Regions from separate parts of the Williamsia sp. MIQD14 genome, predicted to be linked through region 2. Evidence: riboswitches for the same ligand, from Rfam matches in the RefSeq annotation. Region 2 holds a riboswitch; the other holds the start of a gene.
What was found. Region 2 has a riboswitch for cyclic di-AMP ahead of ACQ7HM_RS11095 (transglycosylase family protein). Riboswitches for the same ligand answer to the same signal wherever they lie in the genome.
Positions count from the first base shown of each region.

Region 1: another riboswitch for cyclic di-AMP. It lies ahead of ACQ7HM_RS16605 (C40 family peptidase); the one in region 2 lies ahead of ACQ7HM_RS11095 (transglycosylase family protein).

Region 1 is NZ_JBPFDG010000004.1:415,879-430,300, reverse strand. Features, by position in the region: gene ACQ7HM_RS16625 (hypothetical protein) at 1-147, opposite strand, end outside; gene ACQ7HM_RS16620 (glycosyltransferase family 4 protein) at 259-1,377, opposite strand; gene ACQ7HM_RS16615 (hypothetical protein) at 1,392-2,699, opposite strand; gene ACQ7HM_RS16610 (NlpC/P60 family protein) at 2,729-3,757, opposite strand; gene ACQ7HM_RS16605 (C40 family peptidase) at 3,957-4,550, opposite strand; cyclic di-AMP (ydaO/yuaA leader) riboswitch at 4,566-4,766, opposite strand; gene ACQ7HM_RS16600 (hypothetical protein) at 4,877-5,170, opposite strand; gene ACQ7HM_RS16595 (DEDD exonuclease domain-containing protein) at 5,390-7,153, shown strand; gene ACQ7HM_RS16590 (Lrp/AsnC family transcriptional regulator) at 7,203-7,478, shown strand; gene trpD (anthranilate phosphoribosyltransferase) at 7,500-8,600, opposite strand; gene ACQ7HM_RS16580 (hypothetical protein) at 8,683-9,153, opposite strand; gene ctaE (aa3-type cytochrome oxidase subunit III) at 9,234-9,845, shown strand; gene qcrC (cytochrome bc1 complex diheme cytochrome c subunit) at 9,913-10,842, shown strand; gene qcrA (cytochrome bc1 complex Rieske iron-sulfur subunit) at 10,878-12,068, shown strand; gene qcrB (cytochrome bc1 complex cytochrome b subunit) at 12,065-13,693, shown strand; gene ACQ7HM_RS16555 (GNAT family N-acetyltransferase) at 13,882-14,422, opposite strand, start outside.
Region 2 is NZ_JBPFDG010000002.1:758,017-772,438, forward strand. Features, by position in the region: gene ACQ7HM_RS11035 (NCS2 family permease) at 1-580, opposite strand, end outside; gene ACQ7HM_RS11040 (DUF2530 domain-containing protein) at 744-1,001, shown strand; gene ACQ7HM_RS11045 (phosphatase PAP2 family protein) at 994-1,575, opposite strand; gene ACQ7HM_RS11050 (sacsin N-terminal ATP-binding-like domain-containing protein) at 1,577-4,441, opposite strand; gene ACQ7HM_RS11055 (DUF3027 domain-containing protein) at 4,459-5,421, opposite strand; gene ACQ7HM_RS11060 (MFS transporter) at 5,541-7,328, shown strand; gene ACQ7HM_RS11065 (DUF2771 family protein) at 7,335-7,901, shown strand; gene ACQ7HM_RS11070 (cold-shock protein) at 7,998-8,420, opposite strand; gene ACQ7HM_RS11075 (hypothetical protein) at 8,642-8,851, shown strand; gene ACQ7HM_RS11080 (flavin reductase family protein) at 8,937-9,446, shown strand; gene moaA (GTP 3',8-cyclase MoaA) at 9,514-10,641, shown strand; gene ACQ7HM_RS11090 (MoaD/ThiS family protein) at 10,659-10,907, shown strand; cyclic di-AMP (ydaO/yuaA leader) riboswitch at 11,300-11,438, shown strand; gene ACQ7HM_RS11095 (transglycosylase family protein) at 11,448-12,095, shown strand; gene ACQ7HM_RS11100 (molybdenum cofactor biosynthesis protein MoaE) at 12,193-12,630, opposite strand; gene ACQ7HM_RS11105 (MogA/MoaB family molybdenum cofactor biosynthesis protein) at 12,630-13,106, opposite strand; gene moaC (cyclic pyranopterin monophosphate synthase MoaC) at 13,103-13,618, opposite strand; gene ACQ7HM_RS11115 (hypothetical protein) at 13,622-13,816, opposite strand; gene ACQ7HM_RS11120 (helicase-associated domain-containing protein) at 13,850-14,422, shown strand, end outside.

The DNA.
Region 1 (14,422 bases), on a different contig from region 2:
CATCCCCTGTTCCCGGCGGTCCTCGACCACGGTCAGGAGCAGGTCGGGCCACCATCGCCGCCAGCGGGACCGGTCGGCGAGGACGTGAGGAGCGTCGTGCGGCGACGCGGCGACGAACGTCTCGTCGGCCACCTGGATGCTGCTCACCGCACTAGCTTCACACATCGACCCCGGCGCACACACCGCAGAGTGCCGCATCGTGGCCACGATCGGCGACAGGTCGGCGCGCCCCTGCGTGTCCGCTCGCGGTCCATGGTTCTACAGCAGCTGCATCAGGCGCGCGGCCATGGAATCCCACTGCCAGTCCGACACGACGACGTCGCGCCCCGCCGCACCCATCTGCGCCGCGTGGACCCGATCGGACAGGATCGCGCAGATCGCCAGGGCGACCGCCGCGACATCACGACCGTCCACCACGGTGCCGGTCACGCCCTCGCGCACGGTCTCGGGTGCGCCGCCGGAGTCACCGGCGACGACCGGCACACCGCACGCCGACGCCTCGAGGTAGACGATCCCCAGGCCCTCGACGTCCAGCCCGCCCCCGCGGGTGCGCGTCGGCATGGCGAAGACGTCGGCGGCCGCGTGATACCGCGGCACGTCCTCCGACGCGACCGACCCGGTGAACACCACGTGCTCGGCGACACCCGCCTCGCGTGCACGCCGTTCGAGCTTCTCGCGGTACGGGCCACCACCGACGACGAGCAACCGGGTACCGGCGACCTTGCGCCGGATGTCGGCGAGTGCGTCGATCAGCGCGTCCTGTCCCTTGCGGGGGACCAGTCGCGACAGGCACAGCACGACCGGCGCGTCGCCCAGGTCGTGTCGGTCGCGGATGTGTTCGCGCGCAATGGGATCGGGAACGAAGCGACCGCTGTCGACTCCGGGCGGGAGGTGTTCGAGCGCGGCGTCGGCACCGAAGGCCGCGGCGAACCGGTTGCGGGTGTACCGACTGACGTAGGTCACCACGTCGGAGTGGGTCCCGATGTGACCGAGCACCTGTCGCGCCACGGGGAGCATCGACCACCCCACCTCGTGGCCGTGTGTACTGGCCACGATCCGTCGGGCACCACCGGAACGCAGGTGCGGGGCGAGCACCGCCAACGGCGCCGCCGCACCGAACCAGACCGTGTGGATGTCGTGTTCGGCGATCAGCGAGCGGGCCCGTCGTGCGACCGCGGGAGTCGGCAGCATCAGGCTGGTGCGGTGGCGTACGACGGTGAACGGAAGCGCTGCGTCGAAGGCCTCGCAGTCGCGCCATCGCGGCGCGTAGACGACGATGTCGCGTGCGGGCATCCGCTGGACCAGATCGAGGAGATAGGACTGGATACCGCCGGGACGGGGCGGGAAGTCGTTGGTGACCAGCAGGGTTCGGTTCATCGACGGCGCACGCGTCACCGTCGGGCGGCGTCGCGCAGCCACTGCTGCCAGCCGGAGATCACCGCGGCGCCGGGACCACCGAGTGCCGCGGTCATGGCCTGCGCCTGTTGGGCGGGCGTGCTGGGGCCACCCGCGAGGGACAGGTAGAGCTTCTTCAGATCGGCCGTCCCGTGCGTCTGCGCGACGTAGGCCGCGAACGACCATGCCGTCTGGTAGGCCACCGGCGCCGCTGCCCCGGACACGGTGAAGGCGCTGTCGGCGGGCAGTCCGGTCGGCACCGACCCGGCCGCGACCTCGGCCATCAGATCGGGCGCGGCGTCGCTGATCGATCGGTAGGTGCCCGCGCGTCCGACGTACTCGGCGACGCCCTCGGTCACCCAGGTCGCCGCGGTCGGCTTGGTCGACGTGCGGGCCGCGACGTGGGTCAGTTCGTGTCGCAGCACCACGTCGAGTGCGGGTCCGGGCAGGCCGGTGATCGCGCCAGGGGTGAACACCACCCGTTGGCCCACCGTGTAGCCGCCCACCGCTGCGTCGGAGGCCGAGACGGTCGCGGCGGCGGCCGCGCTCGCGTCGGCCGCGGCGCTGTTCGACAGGGCGGAGAAGACCGTCGTCGAGTCGGTCGCCACGACGACGGTGCGGCGTGGCCAATCGGGCCCCCAGAACGCCGCGACCGCGGCGACCGCTCCGGGCATGGCCGACTGCAGGCGTGCACCCAGCGCACGACTGCCCGGATAGTCGAGGACGACGGACTGTTTGCCGCCGGTCGCGACGCGCCGCGCGGCGACGCCCGGGAAGTCGAAGAACTGTGGCGGCGGGGCGGCGGAGGTCCCGAGCAACGGTCCCGCCTGGCCGACGATCTTCCAGTCGTCGCCGTAGCGGGCGAAGACGAGGGGGTCGGTGACGGTGACCGGCGGCTCGTCGACGCCCGCGACGGCGTACCGCAGCACGGTGGGTACGACCCAGGAGTCGGAGCTGCCCGCGTCGTCGAGCCGGGACTGGACCGGTTCGGGGAGCAGTTGTTCGCCGAGACCACCCGAGCTCGTCGGGTCGATGCGGTAGTCGAGGGTGGACAGACCCACGTCGTGGATCGCCGTGCCCTCCGCGATCAGGGTCTGTCGGAACCGGGGGTCGGCGGTCGGGTCGATCAGGGCGGCGATCGCGGAGCCGTCACCGGCCCGCTGCGCGGTGGCCAACCGGTCGAGGGCCGCGCGCACACCGTCGGTGCGCTGCTGCTCGTAGACGTTCTGGGTCGACGACGTCGATGCCGTGTCCGCGCTGCCGCCGTTTCCGCAGGCGGCGAGCGCGACCAGTGCGGCCGCCATCGGGACCACACCCCAGTGGCGTCGCACCGTCAGTAGCGCCGGGCGGAGTTGTACGGGCCGGCCTGGTCGATCGGGACGACCTTGACCGGGACGCCGAACGTGGAGGCGTGCACCACGTACCCGTCGCCCACGTACATGCCGACGTGGGTCGCGTCGGGGTAGTAGATGATCAGGTCACCGGGCCGCAGATCCTTGCGGTCGACCGGGGTCCCGCCGGAGAGCTGGGACTCGCTCGATCGCGGCAACGTCTCACCTGCCTGCTTGAACGCCCACACCATGAGCCCCGAGCAGTCGAACTGGGCGGGGCCGGTCGCGCCCCAGACGTACGGGTCGCCGATGCGGGTCAGAGCGGCCTGCACCGCGACGACGGCCGCGGCGGTGCCCTTCGGGATGAGCGAGGCGTCGAAATCGATGTTCGGTCCGCGCAGGGCGGCGAGCTGCTTGCCGGTGAGCGACTCGTAGATGGCCTTGACCTGGGCGATCTGCAACTGCAGGTCACTCTGCTTGGCCTGTAGGTCGCCGCGGGTCTTGTCGACGGCGGCGAGCGCCTTCGCGGCGGAGTCCCGCGCGGCGACGGCCTCGGCACGCGCCGCGGTCGCCGAGGCGCTGGCCTTCTTGTAGGCCCGCAGGTCGGCCGACGTCTGCCGCGACACCATCTCGAGGCCCGACATCTGGTCGAGCAGTGATTGCGGGGAATCGGAGACGAGCACGGCGTAGAGGCGGTTCACGCGCGCACCGCGGTAACTGGCGCGCACGAGCGCGTCGACACGATTCTGCAGTTCGTCGAGTCGTGAGGAGAGACCGTCGAGGGTGGCGGTCGCCGTGGCGGCGCGGGCGTCGGCCGCGGCGACGTCGCGGCGTCGCTGCCCGAGTTGCTCCTCGGCACGGTGCATGGCCTCGGCCGACTGCTCGGCCTCACGACCGAGCGAGGTGTAGCGGGTCAGCAGCTGGTCGGGCGAGCGCGGCTCGGCGGCGGCCGGTGCGGCGAGAGTGACGGCGAGGACGAGCGCGACCGTGAGCACGAGAGCCATCTGGATCGCCGTGATCGCACGCGCCATCGCGTTGTCCGTCACCACGCGCATTCGTCGAATCACCACTTCCACCACACCGGTTCCCGGTTCACGACGCCCGATGGGCAGTCGGCGCGACCGGGAGAATTCCTGCCACCCACCGGCGTCCGCCGGAACGATACGCCGTCATCGGACCCCCGCGAGGGGCGTTCGGTGACAGTCGGTTCGACCGAGGGCCGGGTGTCGCTCAGTAACGCCGAGCGGCGTAGAAATCCATCGACTTGAGGCTGGCCTTCTGCACGGGCACACCTTCGGTGCTCGAGTGCACGATGGTGCCGTTGCCGATGTACAGGCCTGCATGCGAACCGCCGTTGAAGATGACCACGTCGCCGGGGCGCAGGTCGCTCTCGGCCACGGGACGACCGCCGCCGAGCTGGCCGTAGCTGTCACGCGGGATGGTCTTGCCGGCCTGCTTGAACGACCAGTAGACGAGTCCGGAGCAGTCGAAGGCGCGCGGGCCCGCGGCGCCGTAGACGTACGGCGAGCCGATGCGGGTGAGTGCGGCCGACGCGGCGCGCTGACCGAGTGCGCCGTTGCGTCCGAAGAGGTCGGGCGACGACTCGGGGCCGTTCGGCTTCGGCTTGGCCTTGAACTGCGGCGGGATCTGGTTCTCGGTGATGCCGGGGATCTCGAACGTCCCGATGCCGGGGACGGTCACCGGGGCCGCCAGCGCGGGTCCTGCCCCCATCGCCACGGTGCCCAGCGTGATCGACCCTGCGATCACTGCTCCTCGCGCCGTCTTGAGACCGGTGCTCGGCTGTTCCAAACGATGTTTCGCCACGAAGCGAGTTCTCCTCAGATCTTCCTCGACCGCCTACCGGGTTAGCTGTCGGATTCGGGCCGGAAGACTTGGCCCTACCCCCGTGACGACGCGCGGACGTGCGAGATCTGATCCCGACCGGCCGCTCGAACACACGGAGGATTCACCCCGATCGGACTGGGTCCGAAGTGATGGTTCCCCGATTCGCCCCGAGGGGCGATTGAGCGGTGACCTCGCGATCCGCGACTGTGCGTCGCGGGACACCCCGCAAGGTCTCGGAAAGGTTACGAAACCGTACGTCGATCTGTCCACCGGGACACGAGTTCGGCGCGTTGCCGCGCGGAAGGTCACCCTGCGCGGAGTTCTCGCACGTCAGCGAGGTGCTGGGGGTCGTGACCACCGGTTTCGGTGACGATCGGTTCGCGCCTCGCCGACGGGCCCACGAGGCCCAGTCCGATGAACACCTCGACGGCGTCGCGGACCGCGTCGACGTCGAGGGCGGCCGGCGAGGGCACCGAGCGCAGCCCATCGGCGCTGTTCACCGCGGTGGGCAGACCGACGAAGACGGTCATCATGCAGCCGTCGCAGGAGCGGGGACGACCGGGACACGTCGCGCAGTCGATGTGCATTGTGATCTCCATCTCATTTGTGTCGGGAGGGCGTTCGGGCGGAATGCAACAGCGTCGAGCTGTCCGATCCGCGGTCTCTCACCGGTGTCAGCCGGTACGACGGGGACGCTAGACACCCCCTCCGACAACCCGCCCCGGGTCGCGGGCCGGGCGGACGTTGTCGGGGCGTCGAACTAACGTTCGCCTCATGCGTCACCCTCATCACTCGGGCCCCGTCGACACGGCGACGTCGTGACCGCCGACATCGGCGTCGAAGAGCACGGCGTGCAACTCGCGTTCGACGAGATCGGCGACCTCGGCAACGACACCCCGCTCCGGGAGACCACCTTCGTCGTGGTCGACCTCGAGACGACCGGCGGCAGCCCCGTCGCCGATCGCATCACCGAGATCGGCGCGGTCAAGGTGCGCGGGGGCGAGATCCTCGGCGAGTTCGCCACATTGATCGACCCGGGATGCGCCATCCCGCGGCACATCGTCGCCCTCACCGGCATCACCGAGGCGATGGTCTACCGGGCCCCCGGGATCGAGGAGGTGTTGCCCGCGTTCCTCGAGTTCGCCGACGGCTGCGTCCTCGTGGCGCACAACGCCCGCTTCGACACCGGCTTCCTGCGCGCCGCCGCGACCGCCCAGGGTCGCCCGTGGCGGTTCCGTCGGGTGCTGTGCACGGTCACCCTCGCCCGCCGCGTGCTGCCCCGCGACGAGGCGCCGACGGTGAAGCTCTCCGCCCTCGCCCGCCTGTTCGCCGTCGGCACCACCCCGACCCACCGCGCCCTCGACGACGCCCGCGCGACCGTCGAGGTGATGCACGCCCTGTTCGAGCGGGTCGGCAACCTCGGCGTCCACACCTATCGCGAGCTCGTCGAGTTCCTGCCCGGTCTGACCACGGCCCAGCGCGCGAAACGCACCATCACCGACGGCCTGCCGACCCGCCCCGGGGTCTATCTCTTCCGCGGCCCGTCCGGCGAGGTCCTCTATGTCGGTACCGCCACCGATCTGCGCCGCCGCACACGGCAGTACTTCACCGGCTCGGAGACCAGGCCGCGGATGCGCGAGATGATCTCGCTGGCCACCCGCGTCGACCACGTCGAATGTGCCCACCGGCTCGAGGCCGGCGTGCGGGAGCTGCGGCTGCTCGCCGCCCACACCCCCGCCTACAACCGCCGATCGAAGACACCGCACGCCGGGTGGTGGGTGGTCCTCACCGAAGAGGCGTTCCCCCGCTTCACCGTCAGCCGCCGCCCCGGCGCGGTGTCGGTGGGACCGGTGCGGGTGCGTTCCGACGCCGCCGCCCTGGCCGACCTGGTGGCCGACGTGTGCGGGCTACGGACGTGCACCCGGCGGATCGGGGCGTCGGGGCACCATTCCTGCGGCCTCACCGATGCCGGACGACGACCGGTCGGCGGGTGTCGGGGCGCCGGCGCCGAACCGATGAGCGCTGCGGACTACGCACCGATCGCGGCCCGCGCCCGGGCTGTCCTCCTCGGCGACGACGACTCGCCGCTCGAGTCGGTTCTGGACCGCCTCGAGATTCTGGCCACGGCGGAGATGTTCGAGACCGCGGCGCGGTTGCGCGACCAGTTGTCGACCACGCTGTCGGCACTGGAGCGATGCCAGCGGCTGGCGTCACTGTGTGCGATCGCCGAGCTGGTCGCCGCGCGATCCGACGGCGCGGGCGGTTGGGAGCTCGCGGTGATCCGACACGGCCGACTCGCCGCGGCGGGTGTCGCGGTGCGCGGCGCCCCACCGGTCGCGATCGCCGAGGCGTTGGCGGCGTCGGCCGAGACTGTGCTGCCCGGCCCGGGACCGCTGCGTGGCGCGGCGGCCGAGGAGGCCGCGCTGGTGCACGCGTGGCTCGTGACGCCGGGCACCCGGATCGTCTGCAGCACCGAGGGTTTCGTGATGCCGGTGCGATCGACGGCCCGGTGGTCGCAGTGGCGTGACCGCGCGGGCGTCGCGCGGTCACGGTCGAGGGAACTGCTCACCCTCGCGGGCTGATCGCGTCGTCGGCACCGATCGACGCGACCGTCGCCATAGACTCGGACAGATGATCACGGCCATCGTCCTCATATCCGCCGACGTCCACGCCATCGACGAGACCGCGCAGGCCGTCGCCGACGTCGAGGGCGTGCGTGAGGTCTATTCGTGCGCCGGCGACGTCGACCTCATCGCGACGGTCGCCGTCCGCGACCACGAGCAGATCGCGGCGGTCGTCACCGGCACCATCAACAAGCTGCCCGGGGTGCGCCACACCGCGACGCACATCGCCTTCAAGACGTTCTCCAGCTCCGACGTCGACGCCGGGTTCTCGATCGGCGAGTGACGCCCGCGCGCCGGTGACGGATCAGGAGAACGCCGCCCACCGGGTCAGCAGATCGGCGGCGGCGCCGCTGTCGATCGCGGCCGCCGCATGCGTCATCGCCGACTCCATGCGCCCGTAGAGGTCGCCGTCGCCGAGGGCGACGGGATCGGACGCGTCGTCGGCCGCGAGATCGTGGGCGGCGAGATCGTGGGCGACGATCGCCCCCGCGGCGTTGAGCAGCACCGCATCGCGCACCGGACCGGGGACCCCGGCGACCAGGTCGCGAGCCACCCCGGCGTTGTGGTCGGCGTCGCCGCCACGGAGTTCGGCCGGGTCGCAGCGCGCCACCCCGATGCGGGTCGGGTCGAACGTGGACACCTGCACCGTCCCGTGCGAGGCGGCCCACACCGTCGACGTCGTCGTGGTGGTCAGTTCGTCGAGACCGTCGTCGCCCCGGACGACCAGGACGGAGTTGCCCCGCCGTGCGAAGGCCTCGGCGACCACCGGCGCCAGATCGGCGAACGCACACCCCACCAGTCCGCTGGAGGGCTGCGCGGGGTTGGTCAGCGGGCCCAACACGTTGAACACCGTCGGGATGCCGATCTCCTTGCGCGGCGCCGAGGCGAACCGGAGTGCCGGGTGGAACACGGGCGCGAAGCAGAAGCCGATGCCGAGGGTCGCGACGCTGCGGGCGACGTCGGCGGCGCGCAAGGTGATGTCGACCCCGAGGCTCTCCAGCACGTCGGCACCGCCGCTGCGCGACGACGCCGACCGGTTGCCGTGCTTGACGACCGCGACCCCCGCCGCGGCGACCACGATCGACGCCATCGTCGATATGTTGACGGTGTTCGACCGGTCGCCGCCGGTCCCGACGATGTCGACCGCGGGCCCGTCCACCGCGACCCGCACCGAGTGCGCCAGCATCTCCGCCGCCAGCGCGTTGAGTTCCTCGGCCACGGGACCCTTGATCTTGAGAGCCACACCGAACGCCGCGATCTGGGCGGCGGTCGCGTTGTCGGACATGATCTCGTTCATCGCCCAGCGCGCACGGTCGGCCGACAGGTCGCCGCCGTCGGCGAGTGCGCCGAGGACCGACGGCCAGGTCGCGACGGTGGTCTCCACGACACCGGACCGATCGGCCATCCTGCGGTCACCACGGGGATTCATGACGGTGAGCGTATTCGCCCTCCCGGGCGCCCTGCGCGCACCGGTTGGGCGAACGGGGTCAGGCCACCGGCCGCTGCAACACCTGCCATCCGAGCACGGTGCCGTCGTGGCGGGCACCGAGGCCCGCCATGCGGGAACGCTCCTGCGAACAGTGCAACGCGTCGACGAGCTGCGTGCGCGCCAACGCGACGCGCGTCATGCCCGGCCCCGGTTCGGCGGTCGGACCGTCGATGTCGCCCGCGTCGACGACCTCGTAGCCGTCCTGCGCGGCGGTGTCGGCCACGGCGTCGATCTGATCCGACGGGATCTCCAACAGGTGTCGCAGCACCGCCTGGTCGGACTCGCGCCAGGCCGAGTCCGCGAGCACCGTCGAGGCCGCCGCGGTGTCGTCGAAACACTCCGCGACGACGACGAGATCGGAATCACCGGGCACCGGTTCCGACGCCGCCCCCGAACCGCCCCGCAGGCGTCCGAACAGGCGTTGCAGACCCCCGGTCGCGACGGGGTGTCCGTTCAGGTCACGGGCCATGAGCAGCACTCCTCGATCATTTGTGACATTTTCTCCCACCCAGCTGGTAATCGGTTACTACGAACCGTCATACTTCCTAGGTGACTAGCGCTGCAGGTACCTCGGGCACAGCCATCACCTCGAGGGTGCACTCTCTGAACCGTCCCAACATGGTCAGTGTCGGCACCATCGTCTGGCTGTCCAGTGAGCTCATGTTCTTCGCGGGTTTGTTCGCGATGTATTTCGTCGCACGCGCGAACTCGGGTGGCAACTGGCCCCCGGAACCGACGGAGCTGAACCTCTTCCTGGCCATCCCGGTCACGGCGGTGCTCATCCTGTCGTCGGTGACCTGCCAGATGGGTGTGTTCGCCGCCGAACGCGGTGACGTCTTCGGCCTCCGCCGCTGGTACATCCTCACCTTCGTCATGGGCGCGTTCTTCGTCGCCGGACAGGGCTACGAGTACTACCACCTGGTGCACGAGGGCACGACGCTGTCGTCGAGTGCCTACGGGTCGGTGTTCTACATGGCCACCGGTTTCCACGGTCTGCACGTCATCGGCGGTCTGGTCGCCTTCATCTTCCTGCTGATCCGCACCAAGCTCAGCAAGTTCACCCCGGCACAGGCCACCGCCGCGATCGTCGTGTCCTACTACTGGCACTTCGTCGACATCGTGTGGATCGGCCTCTTCGCGACCATCTACTTCATCCGGTGATCCGACGCCGACCAGCCTCGGCCGACGATCGCACGCTCGCAGCCCGCAACCACCAGAGAGAGCAGAGATGAGTTCTTCTCCCCCGCCCACCACGGCCGACGACTCGGTCGACGGGGTCGGCGCCGGCAGCCCCGGCACCCAGCGCACCGATGCCCGGCGCGCCAAGTCGCGTCGCAAGCTCCGTCGTCGCGCGACCGGCGCCCTGCTCCTGCTCGCGGGCCTGATGGTGGCCGGCGGACTCGCCACGGCGATCACCCCGACCCCCCAGGTCGCCACCGCCGATGCGCAGACCAACGCCGCCCTGATCCAGGACGGCAAGAAGCTCTACGAGACCTCGTGCATCACCTGCCACGGTCGCAACCTCGACGGTGTCCAGGACCGCGGGCCCTCGCTCGTCGGTGTCGGTGACGCGTCGGTCTACTTCCAGGTGTCCTCGGGCCGTATGCCCGCGGTGCGCGGTGAGGCCCAGGCCGCCCGCAAGCCGGCCAAGTTCACCGAGGCCCAGGTCGACCAGCTCGGCGCCTACGTCCAGTCGGTCGGCGGCGGTCCGTCGGTCGTCTACGAGCACAACGCCGACGGCACCGTGAAGGTGGAGAACGGCTACCCCGTGAAGGCCCAGGGCGAGCTGCGCGGCAACGACATCGGTCGCGGCAGCGAGCTGTTCCGCCTGAACTGCGCGTCGTGCCACAACTTCACCGGTCGGGGCGGAGCCCTGTCCTCGGGCAAGTACGCGCCCACCCTCGACCCGGCGAACGAGCAGCAGATCTACACCGCGATGCTCACCGGCCCGCAGAACATGCCGAAGTTCTCCGATCGTCAGCTCACCGAGGACGAGAAGAAGGACATCATCGGCTACGTGAAGTACGCCAGCGAGACCAACCCGCAGGGCGGCTACGCGCTCGGCGGCTTCGGACCGGTGTCGGAGGGTATGGCGATGTGGGTCGTCGGCGTCATCGCCGTCGTCGCATCGGCGATGTGGATTGGATCGCGTTCATGAGCGACGAGCAGAAGCCGAAGGATCCCGACGAGGAGATGACCCCCCAGAACGCGGAGGGCACCGATCATCCGCCGACCTTCACCCGCGACGAGCTCGACAAGATGAGCAACGACGACCTGGTGAAGCTCGGCACGAACCTCGACGGCGTGGAGATCATCCACCGCCGCGAGCGGTTCCCCGTCCCGGGGACCAAGGCCGAGAAGCGCGCCGAGCGTTCGGTCGCTATCTGGTTCGCCCTCTCGGGCATCCTCGCCGTCGCCTGCTTCGTGATCTTCCTGTTCAACCACTGGCACTTCGTGCTGCCGGGCGGCGAGAACTACTTCCTCTACACGCTCAACACGCCGTTGCTGGGCATCACGTTCGGTGGCTCGATCCTCGCGATCGGCATCGGCCTCGTGCAGTACACGAAGAAGTTCATCCCCGAGGAGATCTCGGTCCAGGACCGTCACGACGGCGGCTCCAACGACGTCGACCGCGCGACCACCGTCGCGTTGCTGTCGAACGCCGGCAGCACCTCGACCATCGGTCGTCGCAAGCTGATCATCGGCTCGGCCGCGTTCGGTGTCGGTGCGTTCGCACTGACCGGCGTCGTCGCGCTGCTCGGCGGCATCGTGAAGAACCCGTGGGCCAAGGGCAAGGACTCCGATCTCTGGCACACCGGATGGTCGCCGATCTACAACGACCCGAAGTCGCCGAACGAGACCGTGTTCCTGCGTCGCGACACCGGTGACCCGAATCAGGTCGTCCTGGTGCGTCCGGAGGATCTCGACGCCGGCGCGATGGAGACGGTGTTCCCGTGGCGTGTCTCCGACGGTTTCGGTGAGACCGAAGAGTCACGTGAGAAGTTGCACAAGGGCCTGCGACTGGTCCGCAACCCCGTCATGTTGATCCGCCTGCGCCCCACCGACACCGCCAAGGTGATCAAGCGCAAGGAGCAGGAGAGCTTCAACTACGGCGACTATTTCGCCTACACAAAGGTGTGTTCGCACCTCGGATGCCCCACGTCGCTGTACGAGCAGCAGACCAACCGCATCCTGTGCCCGTGCCACCAGAGCCAGTTCAACGCGTTGGAGTACGGCAAGCCGATCTTCGGACCCGCTGCGCGGGCACTGGCGCAGCTCCCGATAACGGTGAACAATCAGGGATACATGGTTGCAGCAGGTGACTACATCGAGCCCGTCGGACCCGCCTTCTGGGAGCGGGGCCAGGGGAAGGACAAGCCATGAGCGTCATAGCTGATCGCGCGGCCACACAGGCCAACGAGGTCGACTCCCGTTACCACCTCGCCGCCGGCGTCCGGCGACAGATCAACAAGGTGTTCCCGACGCACTGGTCGTTCCTCCTCGGAGAGATCGCCCTGTACAGCTTCGTGATCCTGTTGATCTCGGGTGTCTACCTCACCCTGTTCTTCGACCCGTCGATGGCGGAGGTGACCTACAACGGGTCCTACCAGCCGCTGAACGGCGTCGAGATGAGCAAGGCCTATGCCACCGCCCTCGACATCTCGTTCGACGTGCGCGGCGGCCTGTTCGTCCGACAGATCCACCACTGGGCGGCACTGCTGTTCGCCGCGGCGATCATCGTGCACATGGCCCGCATCTTCTTCACCGGTGCGTTCCGTCGCCCGCGTGAGGCCAACTGGGTCATCGGTTGCTTCCTGCTCCTGCTGGCCATGTTCGAGGGCTTCTTCGGCTACTCGCTCCCCGACGACCTGCTCTCGGGCACCGGCGTCCGCGCCGCGATGTCGGGCATCGTGATGGGGATCCCGGTGGTCGGCACCTGGATCCACTGGGCTCTCTTCGGCGGCGACTTCCCGGGCGAGATCATCATCCCGCGGCTGTACATCCTCCACGTGCTGCTGTTCCCGGGCATCATCCTCGCCCTGATCGGCGCGCACCTGGCGCTGGTCTGGTACCAGAAGCACACCCAGTTCCCCGGCCCCGGCCGCACCGAGAAGAACGTGGTGGGTGTCCGCATCCTCCCGGTCTTCGCGGTCAAGTCCGGCGCGTTCTTCGCCGTCACCTTCGGCATCCTCGCCATCATGGCGGGCGTCTTCCAGATCAACCCGATCTGGGTGCTGGGTCCGTACAACCCGGCGCACGTCTCGGCCGGTTCACAGCCCGACATCTACATGATGTGGACCGACGGCATGGCGCGACTGATGCCGGCGTGGGAGATCTACTTCGGCAACACGTACACGATCCCGGCGATCTTCTGGGTCGTCGCGATCATCGGTGTGATCATCACCGTGATGGTGGCCTACCCGTGGATCGAGAAGCGCCTCACCGGCGACGACGCGCATCACAACCTGTTGCAGCGTCCGCGTGACGTCCCGGTGCGCACCGCGATCGGCGCGATGGCACTGGCGTTCTACGTGGTCCTGACGCTGTCGTGCATGAACGACATCATCGCGCTGAAGTTCCACATCTCGCTCAACGCGACCACATGGATGGGTCGTATCGGCCTGATCGTCGTGCCGCCGCTGGCGTACTTCATCGCCTACCGCTGGGCGCTGGCACTGCAGCGCAGTGACCGCGCGGTCCTCGAGCACGGCATCGAGACCGGCATCATCAAGCGGATGCCGCAGGGCGAGTACATCGAGGTGCACCAGCCCCTGGGCCCGGTCGACGGCCATGGACACCCGATCCCGCTCCCCTACGAGGGCGCGGCTCTGCCCAAGCGGATGAACAAGCTCGGTTCCGCCGGTGCGCCCGGTACGGGTTCGCTGATGGTGGCAGACCCGATCGAGGAGCAGAAGCGCAACGCAGAGATCGAGCACGAAGCCCATCGACAGGAGCACGAGGCACTCGCCAAGCTCCAGTCGCGCGGCGGGAACATGCTCGAGAAGTAGCGGTCCACTCCCCCACTCCGCGCGCCACGACGGCCGGTGAATCCCTCAGGGGTTCACCGGCCGTCGTCGTTGCACCCCCATCGCGTCGCACGCCGCATGCCTTGAGGACTGAGCGGCTCGGACATCTGCCCGGTCGGTGCGTCGAGGTGCCCGATCGACGCGTGTAAGTGCCCGATCGGCGGGTCAGGTCACCAGGGGTCGCCGCGACGTCGATCGGCCACGAGGACGGCGCCGAGGTCGATCGTGTGCTCGCGGACCGGTGTCCCGAACACCAGGACGCTGTCCCGGTCGTCGGGCGTATCCACGACACCCTCGGCGCCGACGGCCCGCAGAGCGCCCTCCCACGGCACCCAGCCGCGCGAGCGATACAGCCGCATACCCGCCTCACTGGCCGCGAGAGCGCCGAGATCGTAGGCGGCGGCCACGATGTCCTCCACCGCCTCCATGAGCCCCGCACCGACGCCCTGTCGCTGCGCCGCGGTCGACACCGCGACCGCCTCGACGTAGCCGACACGGAACACGCGGTCTCCTGCGACGAGCTGGCGCTGCACCACCGCTGCGTGTCCGAGGACGTCGCCCGACGGCCCGTGCGCGATCACGTGTATCCCGCCCAGTGCGTGGTCGAAGTCGTCGTCGTCGAAGTCGCCGGCGAACGCGTCGGCCATCAGGGCGCGGATCGCGCCGAGGTCGGAGTCGGCGAGGTCCGCGGTGTGGGCACGACGAAGGGCA
Region 2 (14,422 bases):
GCGTGGGCAGGGTGGTGATCGAGTTGCCGACCCCGAGGCCGACGGGGACGGTGGTGCCCGCGGCGTCGGGGGTGCGGGTGACGAAACCGGCGTCGACGAGGCCGATGAACGCGATGAAGCAGCCGATGCCTGCGGCGATGGCGGCCTTGAGTTCGGCAGGGATGGCCGCGAACACGCGACTGCGGAGTCCGGTGACCGCGAGCAGCACGATGATGATGCCGTCGATGACGACGAGGCCCATGGCCTCGGGCCAGGTGACGTCGGGCGCGATGCTCACCGCGAGCAGGCTGTTGATGCCCAGTCCGGTCGCGATGGCGAACGGGTAGTTGGCGATGACGCCGAAGGCGATCGACATGAGCCCGGCGACGAGCGCGGTCACCGCGGCGACGGCCGCAATCGGCAGCACGTTGCCCAACACGTCGGCGTTACGGTCACTGCCGGCGACGCCGCCGATGATGATCGGGTTGAGGACCACGATGTAGGCCATCGTGAAGAAGGTGACCAGTCCGCCGCGCATCTCCCGGGAGATCGTGGAGTTGCGTTCGGAGACATGGAAGAAGTGGTCGAGCCGATCATGCACGGCCCCGGACCTCCCGGGAACCGACCCCGGGGTGCCGGTGTTCTCGGGATCGGTCTTCTCGCTGGGGATGCGCGGCACGCCCGCCTCCTGGTGTGTCGAATTCTCGCGGTGTGGTGGCTCGTGGGGCTGTCCCTTGCCCGGAGCAGACCCTACGCTGGCACATATGACCGATGCGGGCGATGCGCAGGCCCTCCCCCAACCCCCGACGTGGCTGATGACGCCCGACAACGTCGTCTACGTCGGGATGGCCGCATGGCTCGTCGCGACCATCGTCATCGCTGCGACCGGCATCGGGTCCACGTCGACCCTGGTGAGCGCGATCATCGGGCTCGTTGTGGGTGTCTTCGGGACGACCGTCTTCACGGTGCAGCGGCGTGCGAGTCGCCGCGGCGACCGCGCGGCCCAGCGCGGCCTCAGCTGACGTCGCGGGCCGGCGCCGTCGTCCGACGCCGGGCACGCAGCGCTCGCGCGAGCGCACCGGCCAGCACCACCCAGATCGCCCCGATCACCCAGCCCGCCACCACATCGGTGGTCCAGTGCACGCCGAGGTAGACGCGGCTCGCACCGATGAGCAGTGACGCTGCCGGGGCGATCGCGAGGATCGCCGGGTGCGCACGCACCCGGGTCGAGGTCTGCCACGCCGCCACCCCGACCAGCCCGAGGACGACCGCCGACATCATGGCGTGCCCCGAGGGGAACGAGAAGGTGTCGATGGCGATCACCCGGAACCGCGGTTCGGGGCGCGGTCGGGCGATGAGGTGTTTGAGCGCCTGCATCAGCAGCCATCCCGAGGCCGACCCGATCAGGACGGTCAGCGCCCGGTCCCGGGAACCGATCCGCCACAGCACGATTGCCGCGACGACCGCGATCAGCGTCATGGCGGCGGTGTTGCCGACGGTGGTGATGACGCGGAAGACGTCGGTGAGCCACGCCGTCCGGTGGTCGGCGACCCACCGCGTGATGTCGTGATCGACGCCCGGTGTCGTCAAGGGCATGTCACCTTCTCCTCCGGGTGGTGTCACCGATCTGGCCCAGATGGTGGACGCCGGCGTCGTCGACCCACCAGTCGACCTCGACGTGACGGATGCCGTCGCCGTGACGCACGTCGAGCCGTACCGCGTCGTGCAGGCGCACCTCGCCGCCGGGCGCCGCGATGCCGGTGGTGAGCGCGAACGCCCAGGCCACCGCGCTCTGCGCCCACGTCGAGGGCTCACCGGGTTCGGCCACGGTCACCGCGAGGTCCTCACCCGCGGTGGCGATGTCGAGGATCGAGGCCAGCCGCGTCGCGTCGGCGGCCACCAGCGGCGGCGGCAGCACCACCGCGTCGTCGGGGTCGACGATCTGCAGCATCCACGGTGCGTCGATCACGACGGCGGTGTCGGAGACGGTGCCCGCCAGGGTGCGCACCCCCACCGGCGGATCGAGACGGTCGAGATCGAGCACGCCGCGGCGATGTGCGCGCACCAGCGCGGCGTGGGCTGTCGCGGCGACACCGGGCGCGATGTCCCGATCGGCGTCGCCCAGGCGGCGCAGCACCACGGCGGCGAGGTCGGTGGAGGTCACCTCGGCACCCGCGAGCGCCCCGGCCAGGAGCGCGGCGTGCGGATGGTCCAACGGGTCGAGCACACCGGTGAACGTGTCGTCGTCGGGCGCGCGGAACCATCCCAGCGGCGTGTCGTCGATCTCGGCGTACGTCCGCAGCCACCAGGCGGTGTAGCCGACGGGGTCGGTCAGGGTGCCCGCGGTCGCCGGATCGGTGGCGAGCAGCGACAGGGCCTGTGCCCATCGATCGGGGTCGACGAGATCGAGATCGCGCACGGCGACGAGGCGTTGCGGCTCGGAATCGAGGTGGTCCCACCACTGCGCCTCGTCGGGGAGGTCGTGGTCGGGGCCGGTGGGCAACTCGTCGGCGATCACGGTGAAGCCCCACCCGACACCGATCCGCCGCAGCGCCTCGACACCGTGGCGGTCGGTGACCTCGGCGGCGACACGACCGAACGGCGCATCGGCGACGAGCACCGACGCGATCGGGCTGTCCGGCAGGAGGAGTTCGTCGGCGGGCCGCAGCGGCTCCTCGTCGGGCTCGGCGGTCTGGGTGGGGATCAGCAACTGCCCCAACCAGGGTGGGATGTCGGCGTCGGGGTCGGCGGCCACGAGACCGAGCACCTCGTGCGCCAGCGCCTCGGCCGGATCATCCGCATCGGCTCCCCACGAGTCGGAGTCGTGGGTGTCGGTGATCGCCGCCCGCAGCGCGGGGTCGGCGAGGAGCTCACCGACCGAGCGACGCTGCGCGCCGAGCCGTTCGAGCAGCGGGTGCTCGGCGTCGGGGTGCACGGTCGCGACCCACGAGATCGACGGCGGCGCAGCGCCGTCCGCGGCGTCGGTCCTGGCACGCAGATCGGCCAGCACCAGTCCGCGGGCACCGATCGACATGCGGCCGTCGGCCCGGGGCACCGGGATGGTCGCGATCTCGCCGCGGACCCTGTCGTCGGCGATCAACGGCGAGATCGCCTCGTAGAGATCGCGCCACCACTGCGGTGGGCGGGTCACGCCCGACAATCGTTCGCACACGTCGACCAGGGACGTCTCGGTGACGCCGACCGCGGCGAGACGGCGCAGCGACGTCGTGTCCGACAGCTCCGCGATCACGACACCGTCGAGGAACTCGGCGAGCAGGACGGTGAGACGTTCTGTGGCGTCGGCGATCACGACGGCACGACCCGGGGCGACCAGCTCGCCGTCGGCGGTGGGCAACCAGCGATGGTCGGTGAGGTCGGCGATCACGGCGTCGCGCAGATCGCCGTCGGTGGCGCTCGCCGGGAAGCCCGCCGACGGCAGGACCGCCAACCGGTGCGCGGGGTCGAGGGCGAGGGCGAGCCGGTGGTAGCCGTGCGCGGCGACGCGGATGTCGGTGTCGGGGTGGAGCGCGCGCCGATCCGGGGTGACCGCGACGTCGGCGACGCACATCGCGGGCAGGGTCAGGGCGAGGTCGGTGCGGGTGGGGGCGTGCAGGACGTCGGCGTCGAGCGGTGCGGGCGCATCTGCGGCGCCGGGCATCAGCCACCGCGCGTGCGCGGTCCTGACCTGCGTCCACGTCGTGTCGCCGATGGTGAGGGTGTCGACGTCGTCGGTCGTGGACCCCGTCCGTCGCATCATCGTGTCACCGCACGTGATCGACTCCAGCGCAGGCAGTTCCAGCAGCAGGGTGGAGATCTCACCGGCCATTGATGCGAGAAGCGTCGGTCCGTCGACGTCGTCGCGCAGGGTGACGACGACCTCGGTGTCGTATCCGTCGGCGGGGGCGACCGGGTCGGGCCACGGCAATCGCAGCAGGGGTGCGGTCGCGATCTCCCCGCCGATGTCCACGCCGATGTCACTGTCGGCCAACGCCTCTCGCGTGCGTCGCAGCCCGAACACGACACCGCCGGTGCGCGACCGGACCGACACCTCGACACCGACCGAGGCGACCGCGTTGAAACCCACGCCGAAGCGTCCGACCTGCGCTGACCCCGTATCCGATACCGACGCGGCCTTCTTCGCCGACACGCGCAACGCGGACAGCGAGCGCACACCCTCGGCGTGCAACGGCGCACCGGTGTTGGCGACGTGCAGGACGTCGGAGGGTTCGAGCCACACCGCGAGGGCACCGCCGCCCGTGTCGTGGGCGGCGTCGGCGGCGTCGGCGGCGTTGGCCGCGAGTTCGGTCAGCAGTCGGTCGCGGTAGCCGAACTCGACGAGTTCGCGTTCGGCCGCGACGTCCTCGGCGAGCCGGGTGACCGACGACTCCCACGACCGCAGCGTCGACGACCGGATCGACGCGGTGTCGAACGGATCGGGTTCCGGCACAACGACGGTGGTCATCGCCGGCAGGGGACGGATCAGCTGTCGGTGGCGACGGATTCGTCGGCCACGGGCGCGACCTCTGCCTCGGTCGGTGCATCGTCAGCGACGACCTCGGCTTCGGCGGCGGCCTCGGGCGCGGCGCCAACGGGAGCAGGCTCGGCGGCGGGAGCAGGCTCGACGGTCTCGGCGGGTGCGGCGGGGACGATCTCGATGGCGCCGTCGTCGTAGGCGTCGTACGCGGGCGACCCCTCGCCCGAGGGGGCGACCGCGTCGGAGTGCGCGCCGCAGCCGTATTCGGCCGAGACGACGGTGCCGTCGGCGGCGTACTGGTTGGCACAGACACCGAACGCGACGCGCAGTGCGCCGGCGACCGGGAGGTAGAAACCGCAGCTTCCGCAGTGGAGTTTGCTGGCTCCGGCCATGTCGCTGTCGGGACCGTGCGGTCCCTCGAACCAGCGCGTCGCCGCGTCGTCGCGGCCCTCCCGGGACAGCACGCGGGTACGGCCGAGCCCGAGTTCGAGCATGACGTCGGAGACCTCGTCGAGGTCGGACTCCGACAGGAGCGAATCGGAGTCGATGTGGTTGGGGACGAGGCGCGGGTCGTCGGCCGGTGCGGCGAGGACGTCGCCGGGCCCGAGATCGCCGGGGGCGATCCGCTCCGCCCACGGCACCCACTGCGGCGCGGTCAGCGCGTCGGCACCGGGCAGCAGGGCGATCTCGCTGACGGTGATGTCGATGTCGTCGCCGGGTTCGGCGGGAGGACAGGTCGCGAGCACCGAGCACCAGACCCAGCCGCGGTAACCGGTGATATCGGCGGTGAAGTAGTGCGACACCGTGCAGTCGCCCTCGACGACGGCCTCGATGTGCTCGCCGACGGCGCCCTCACCGGAGGCCTCCACGGCCTCGCGCGCGATGTCGACGGCGGCGATCAGACGCGCCTCGAGATCGGCAGTCGGTGTCGACCGGTCGGTCGGCGAGTCCTCGAAAGCAGTATCCACACCACTATTCTGCCGCATCGTGCGCCGACACCAGCGTTGCGGGTTGGTCGCGATCGGAGCGATAGGGAAGAATCGGCACGGTGAACCGGCCCGGAGAGCGTCGTGGAGTGCGTCCGCGTGTGCGACGTCCGCAGGCCGATCCCGCGGCTCCCACCGACCGCTTCGTGGGACCCACCGACCGGCCCGCCGGCGAACATCCCGGCGCCGCGAACTATCCCGTCGACGGACGTCGCCGTGTGCCGACCCCGCCGCGGTCGACGGTCCCGCCCCGAGCATCTGCCTACCGTCCACCGCCGACGCACAACCCGCACCTCGACCCCCTCGACGATCGCTCCGAGCGGGATCAAAAGCCCGCAGCCGAACGCGGCACCACGCGCGACAGTGCGCGCTCGATGCCGCGCAAACTCACCGTCACCCGGGTCGCCGCCCTGCGTGGTCGCGAACTGACCTCGAAGGGCATCGACAAACTCCATCGCGCGGCCACCGCCGACGGCGCCGACCGATCGGGCCTCACCGCTCTGACGTTCCCGGTCATCCTGAACAACGCCGTCGACGCTGCGATGACCGTCGCTCTCGCCAACACCCTCTTCTTCGCCGCGGCGAGTGCGGAGTCGAAGGGCAAGGTGGCGCTCTACCTCGCGCTGACCATCGCGCCGTTCGCACTCATCGCACCGCTCATCGGTCCGGCGCTCGACAAACTCCAGCGCGGGCGCCGCATCGCCATGGCCACCACCTTCGGGATCCGCGTGCTGTTGGCGCTGCTGATCATGACCAACGCCGGATGGGATCCGGTGAAGGACCAGCTGACCTACGACCCGTGGGTGCTCTACCCCTGCGCGTTGGGTCTGCTGGTGCTGTCGAAGTCGTTCGGCGTGCTGAAATCGGCGGTCACGCCGCGTGTGTTGCCGCCGAGCATCGACCTGGTGCGCGTGAACTCCCGTCTCACCACGTGGGGTCTGGTCGTCGGCACGGTCATCGGCGGCGCCACGGCGGCACTGTTCGAGACCATGCTCGGCCAGGTGCTGCCCCTGCACCTGCCCGGCGCGATGGTGTGTCTGGCGTTGCTGGCCATCGCCGGCGCGGTGTTCTGCATGCGCATCCCGGCGTGGGTGGAGGTGACCGCGGGCGAGATCCCCGCGACGCTGGCCTACCACGGTGAACCGCCGGCACCCTCGGGCGCCAAGGAACGCAGCTTCACCCCCGCGGCACTGGCCGCCAAGATGCGACAGCCGTTGGGACGCAACGTTCTCACCGGCCTGTGGGGCAACGGCACCATCCGCATCCTGACCGGCTTTCTCACCCTCTACATCGCGTTCTGGGCGAAGTCGAACCAGAACTCGCACACCGGGTGGATGCAGTTGGCGCTGCTCGGTGCGGTCGGCGCGGCCGCGGGTGTCGGCAACTTCGTCGGCAACGCGACCGGTACCCGACTCGAGCTGCGGAACCCGCAGAAGATCGTGGTCGCGGTGACCGGCGCGAGCCTCGCCGCCGCGGTGCTGGCCGCGGTGTTCGGCTCGATCCTGTTCGCCGCACTCGCCGCACTCGTCGCGTCGGGGACGAGTGCCATCGGCAAGGTGTGTCTCGACTCCTCGATCCAGGACGACCTTCCCGACGAGTCGCGCGCCTCGGCGTTCGGCCGATCCGAATCGGTGCTGCAGTTGTGCTGGGTGATCGGCGCGGCGCTCGGCGTGCTGCTGCCCTCGACGTTGTGGATCGGTTTCACGGTGGTGTCGGTGCTGCTGGCGCTGGGCATGTCGCAGACGTTCTTCACCTACCGCGGCGCCACGCTGGTCCCCGGGTTCGGTGGACGCCGACCGGCCCAGACCCAACCCACCGGTGCCATCGACCTCGACCGCCTGGCCACCCGTCGCGTCCGCGTCGAGTCACATGAGAAGAACGGACAGTAGAGCCTCGTGTTCAGACTGAGCTCCGGCGAGAAGAAGTTCTTCGCCATCATCGCGATCATCGGTGTCGTCTTCGTGGCGGTGGTCGCGGGCGGCGTGTTCGCGCTCACCTCCGGCTCCGAGGAAGAGGCGCCCTACCTGCAGGCCACCACGGGCAAGACACTCGTGAAGGTCGAGCCGACGATCCTCTGCGACATCGATCTGTCGAACTGCCGCAAGGGGAAAGAGGGCACCTTCGCCCGCGAGCTGCCCGTCCCGGTCGGCGAGCAGGCCATCATCTCGGTGTCGCAGGGTATCGCCGACGCCCCCTGGGCGCTGACCGTCGAGTACCTGACGCCGAAGGGGTTCGAGCAGGAGCCGCCGGTGTTCTACGCACCCAACGAGCGGTTCACGTTCACCGTGTCGTCGACGAAGGACAAGATCGTGTCGAATGTCGAGGTGCGCCTGCCGTCGGGTCGCACCGACGCCGGCGGCGCACCCATCACGCGCGGCTTCTGGTCGCTGAAGACCCTGCCGCCGAACACACCGACACCCGAGGGCCCCGTCGCGATCGTGAACTTCACCGGTAGCGGCTAGTCCCATGCGTTGGCCGCTCGTTCGCACGGATGCGCGTCATTCGCAAGCGTCGAGCGGCATGCGAACGAAGCGACAGGGTGCGAACGGCGTCAGAGGCTAGTGCTCGAGCTCCCGGGCAACGGCGCGGACGACCTCGGAGATGCGCTGTGCGGTCTTGCGATCGGGGTAGCGACCGTGGCGGAGATCGGGCTGCACCTTGCCCTCCAGGAGGGTGATGAGGTCGGCGACCATGCCGTGGAGTTCGTCGGGTGAGTGACGCTTGGCGGCCGGCTCACGTGCGGCGGCGGCCTCGCGGGCGTTCTTCGCGACGCTGGGGGCCGGTTCGAGCACGGTCACCGACAACGCCTGCGGACCACGACGCCCGGCGGCCATGCCGAACTCGACCTTCTGGCCGGGTTTGAGCCCCTCGACACCCGAGGGCAACGCACTCGACCGCACGTAGACGTCCTCCCCGCCCTCCTGGGACAGGAAGCCGAAGCCCTTCTCCGCGTCGTACCACTTCACCTTGCCGGTAGGCACCGTGCTCACCTTCACATCGTCGTAGGTCTCGAGTCGTCGGCCCGGGAATCCCCTGGCACGACGAAAGCGCATCGAGGTGGAGACATCAGTCCCACTCACCGACGCGCTACTCCACCATTCTATGCCCTCGTCGTCGAGTGATTTGCCCGCACGGACTCCATCACCGTCGACGGCGGGCGCCGATGCGCGCCCTACCGGCGCGCTGCTCTACCGTCGTGGGTATGCCACCGGCTTCCGGGAACCGACTGCTCTACGCAGCGCTGATCTTCTTTGCGATCGGCATCGTGGCCACCGCGACGATGTTCGCCGTCCCCGCGCTCGACGACGGCACGCGCGCGCCCGCCCTGGTGTATCTGTGCACCCTTGGCCTGCCCATCGGCTTCGTGCTCGCGCTCGTCTTCGCCCTGCGATCGGGACGGCGACACCGATGACGGGGACACCGATGAGGGGGACTCGGATCAGCGGGAGTTGGATCAGCGGGACTTGGATGGCAGGGACACCACAGGGGGGACACCGATGACCGTGACCGCGACCGACCTGCGCCCCGCCGCCGACGGCGACGCCCTGCGCAAGGCCTACAGCTGTTTCCCGTCCGGGGTCGTCGCGGTGTGCGCCGAGATCGACGGTAACGCGGTGGGCATGGCCGCGAGTTCGTTCGCGACAGTGTCCCTCGACCCGCCGCTCGTGTCGCTGTGCGTGCAACACACGTCGACCACGTGGCCGAAACTGCGCGACGCGCCGTCGATCGGGGTCAGCGTGTTCTCCGCGGGTCAGGATGCGCTGTGCCGTCAGCTCGCCGGTGCGGCCGATCACCGCTTCGACGGCGTCACGCCCGCGGTGACCGACACCGGCGCACTGTTCGTGCCCGATGCCGCCGCGATCCTCTCGTGCACCATCCACACCGAGATCCCGGCCGGCGACCACGACCTGGTGCTGCTCGAGATCACCGCGCTCGACGCCGACCCCGACATCGAGCCGCTGGTGTTCCACGCGAGCACGTTCCGGGCGCTCGAGGCCCGCGCCTGACCCGTAGCGGCCCCCTCGGTCGTCCGCGTCATCGCCGCCTGCTGTCGCAGCTGGCTACGCTGGTCTCATGACAGCCATCGCCCTGGGCATCCCGCTCGCCGTTCCCGGCGCATCGATGTCGTCGGGCGCCGCGATGTCGGGCACGGGGGTCGACACCGAGGGCATGCCCACCGAGGGCCCGATGGTCGACACGTTCGGTCGCGCCGCCCGCGACCTGCGTGTCTCGCTGACCGATCGCTGCAACCTGCGCTGTACCTACTGCATGCCGGCCGAAGGACTCGACTGGTTGCCCGGCGACGCCGTGCTCTCGACCGACGAGATCATCCGCCTGATCACCGTCGGCGTGACCGAACTGGGCATCGAGGCGGTGCGGTTCACCGGTGGCGAGCCGCTGCTGCGCAAGGATCTCCCCCGCATCGTCGAGGCGGTCTCGGCGCTGCCCGGCCATCCCGAGACGTCGGTGACCACCAACGGACTGGGACTGCGCCTCCACGCGCGGGCGCTGGCCGCCGCGGGATTGAGCCGGGTCAACGTCTCCCTCGACACCCTCGACCGCGAACGCTTCGCGGCCATCACCCGACGCGACCGCATCGCCGACGTGCTCGACGGGCTCGCCGCGGCCGCCGAGGCAGGCCTGACCCCGGTGAAGGTGAACGCGGTGCTGCATCCCGACGGCGGGCTCGACGACGCTCCGGCGCTGCTCGCGATGTGCTTGGAGAACGGCTTCTCGTTGCGGATCATCGAGCAGATGCCGCTCGACGCCGAGCACCAGTGGTCGCGGACGGCCATGATCACCGCCGATCAGGTGGTCGAACGACTCTCCCGCGACTACGACCTGATCGCCGACACCGCACCGCGTGGATCGGCTCCGGCACAGACGTGGATCGTCGACGGCCATCACGTCACGCACGCCGACGGCACCGTCGTGCCCGCGCGGGTCGGGATCATCGCCTCGGTCACCCGCCCGTTCTGCGGCGACTGCGACCGCACGCGCCTCACCGCCGACGGACAGCTGCGCACCTGCCTGTTCTCGACCACCGAGACCGACCTGCGCGCACTGCTGCGCACGGGCGCCGACGACGCCGCGATCGCACAGGCGTGGCGCGGCGCGACCTGGGGCAAGCTCCCCGGACACGCCATCAACGACCCGGGCTTCCTCCAGCCCACCCGACCGATGTCTGCGATCGGCGGATGAGCGTCGACAACGACACCGTGGTGGTGCAGGTGCGTTTCTTCGCGGCCGCACGCGCGGCCGCCGGCCACGACGAGCGAACGGTGGAGATCGGCTCGTCGGCGACGGTGGGTGACCTCGAGTCGGCGCTGGGGCGCGACAACCCGGCGTTGGCGCAGGTCCTGCGCCGATGCACGTACCTGCGTGACTCCGTCGCCGTCCGCGATCGTGCGATGTCGGTCGCCCCGTGCGCTGTCATCGAGGTTCTACCACCGTTCGCCGGTGGCTGAGGTCACAACTGCGTATCTGTGAGATCCCGACTGCGCGACCACTTTTCGGGCTCACGCGGAAGCATTCCCACCCGCCCGAATCCATGCCCGATCTGCGCTGTGACCTTGTTCACATCACGAGGCGATAACGGATCGGACACGGACCGGCTATCAGCGCTGTGGCCTGCGAGGACAACCGAAACACGCCCGAGACGCGATGCGACACCTGGACTCGTTCGTCATGCGAAGGTATGACACACCTGAGACGAACACGTAGCGTCTCGTTCGGCTGCACCTGTGGCCACACCCGAAACAACACGTTCTGTCTGCCGCGCCAAACCTCGTTCCGTGGACAGAGCCACCAGAGACACACTTCAGGAACGAGGGCGGGGGACCCAACCTCCGACACCGACCGTCTTCGGACGCCGGCATCGGAAACGGAGCTCGTCGACCACGACGAGTCCCTCGGGGTGAAGCTCCGCACCGCGGAGCCGGGCAACCTCTCAGCCCGAACCCGACAGCTCACTTCGTCGGCGCGTGGAGAGAGGAACGAACAGCTCTATGTCCGGACGTCATCGCAAGCAGTCATCCGCCACCCGTACCGTTGCCCGCGTGGCCGTGACCTCCGCCGTTCTCGGCGGTGGCGCCACCCTCCTCATGGGAGTCGGCAACGCCTCGGCCGCCACCGATTCCGAGTGGAACCAGGTCGCGCAGTGTGAGTCGGGCGGCAACTGGGGAATCAACACCGGCAACGGCTACCAGGGCGGGCTGCAGTTCAGCCAGAGCACCTGGGCCGGCCACGGCGGCACCCAGTACGCACCCTCGGCCAACCAGGCCACCAAGGAGCAGCAGATCGCCGTCGCCGAGCGCGTGCTCGCCGGCCAGGGCAAGGGCGCATGGCCCGTCTGCGGCACCGGCCTCGGTGCGCCGACCCCGCGCTCGGCGCCGACCGACGTGCCGAAGCTCCCCGAGTTCAAGGCACCCGACTTCAACGGCAAGGCCTCGGCCCCCGTCAAGTCGCTCGACGAGGCCGGTCCGGCCAAGTCCACGGCCGATGTCAAGAAGCAGGTCGACGAGGCCGTCGCCAAGCCCGGCGTGAACCCGGCGATCGCCGCGTTCTGGGAGCAGGCCAAGCGCAGCGGCTTCCAGCTCGACGCCGGACAGATCGCTCTGTTCAACCAGAACAAGGGACTTCTCCCCCTGCCGTGATCTCCTAGACGGCTCGCAGTCGAAGGGCCCCGCACGTGACCATCAGGTCCGTGCGGGGCCCTTTTCCATTACTCGAGTCCAATCCTCGAGCGTGTGCTCAGGCCGAGCCGACCCACTCGTCGGTGCCGTCGGCGAAGATCTGGTGCTTCCAGACCGGTAGAGCCTCTTTGACGTCGTCGACGAGGCGCGCGCAGGTGTCGAACGCGGCACGACGGTGATCCGCCGCGACGGCGACGACGAGCGCGGCGTCACCGATCACGAGGTCACCGACACGATGCGACACCGCGATGGCGCGCACCCCGTCGGATTCCGCGGCGACCTTCGCGACGACCTGGGCGACCACGTCGCCGGCGGTGGGGTGCGCCGAGTAGTGCAGTGCGCGCACATCGCGACCCCCGTCGTGGTTGCGGACCGCGCCGACGAACCCGACGACGGCACCCGCGGCACCGTCGGCGGCGGCCTCCACGGCACGCTCGTGGTCGGCGAGGTCGATGGGCGCATCGGTCACGACAGCGCGTGCGACGACCGCGGCCATCAGTGGTCGCCGCCGCGGATCTGATCGAGAGCGTGGGCCAGCACCGGCTCGAGCACCGCGAGTCCGTCCTTCACGCCGCCCGTCGAGCCGGGGAGGTTGACGATCAGCGTCGAGCCGGCGATGCCCGCGGTGCCACGCGAGAGGATCGCTGTGGGCACCTTGTCGACACCGGCGGCGCGCACGGCGTCGGCGAGCCCCGGGATCTCGCGGTCGAGGACGGCGCGGGTCTGTTCGGGTGTCACGTCGGTCGGGTGCAGCCCGGTACCCCCGGTCGTGATCACGAGTGACATCTGCGCGTCGACGGCGGCGCGGAGCGCGACACCGACGTCGTCCCCGTCGGCGACCACGACGACGTCGTCGACCTCGATCAGGCGTGCGGCGAGCCACTCCGCGATCACGGGCCCGGTGCGGTCGGCGTAGACACCGGCCGCAGCCCGACTCGAGGAGACGACGACGCGCGCGGTGTGGGTGGTCATCGGGTCCAGATGCCGCGTTTGCCGCCGGACTTGGTGAGCAGACGGATGTCGGTCATGCTCGCCCACGGATCGAGCGCCTTGACCATGTCGTGCAGAGTGAGCCCCGCGACCGCAACCGCGGTCAGGGCCTCCATCTCGACGCCGGTCCGGTCGGAGGTGGCAGCGGTGGCGGTGACGTCGATGCTCTCGGGCGCGATCGCGAAGTCGACCGTCACCGACGACAGCGCCACCTGATGGCACAGCGGGATGAGGTCGGGAGTTCTCTTGGCGCCCATGATCGCCGCGATGCGGGCGGTCGCGAGTGCGTCGCCCTTGGCGAGCGCTCCGTCGGACAGGGCGTCGATCACCTGGGCGGTGGTGCGAAACGTCCCACCGGCGACGGCGACACGGTCACTGACCGACTTGCCTCCGACATCGACCATGCGCGCGGCGCCGGTCGCATCGATGTGGGACAGGCCACCGGCGCCGGGATCGCCGGGGAGCTCGTCACCCGGCGACCGCGGATCAGACACTGATCAGCGGTTGGGTGTGGTCTTGGCGTGCGTGTACGGGAGCTGATCGACCGGCAGCGGGAACTCGACGTCGCCGAAAGGCGAGAGCGCGCCGGAGATGCTGGCGGCGAACTCCGACACGGCGTGCTCGTGATCACCCTCGTCCGACTGGGGCCAGCCGTTGTCGACGTATCTCTTCTTTTCAGCCACGGCGATCATTCTGCCATGAGCGCGGTCCCTATCATCGGTGGGATGAGTTCTGGGGATCGACGCGACGGCTCGATCGATGCCGCAGGTCCCGGCGGGCTCGCGGCCGACCTCGGTGCCCGTACCGACGAGCAGCTCGTCGCCCTGATGGCTGCCCGGCCCGACCTCGCCAGTCCCCCGCCCGCGGGCACCGCGGTGCTCGCCCAGCGAGCGCTCGCAGGACCCTCGATCAACCTCGCGGCCGATGACCTCGACCTGCTGTCGGTGGCCGTCGCCGAACAGACCATCCGCCTCGGCACCGACACCGACCGCCGACGCATCGGTGTCCCCACCTCGGTCGACGCGGTGGTCGCCGCACTCGACGGACGGGCCGAGAAGGACGACATCGTCGCGCGACTCGACCTGCTGCGCACCCGTGCGCTGGTGTGGGGCCCCGACACCGAATTGATGACCGGCGCACACACCCCCGCGCTCCTGCCCACCAGGGCGATGCACCTCACCGGGCCGCTCGCCGATCTGACGCTCGCCGAGATCGCCGACACACTGTCGTCGGTGAGCGAGCGCGAGCGCGAACTCCTCGACACCCTGGCGACCGGCTCACCGCTGGGCCGCACCCGG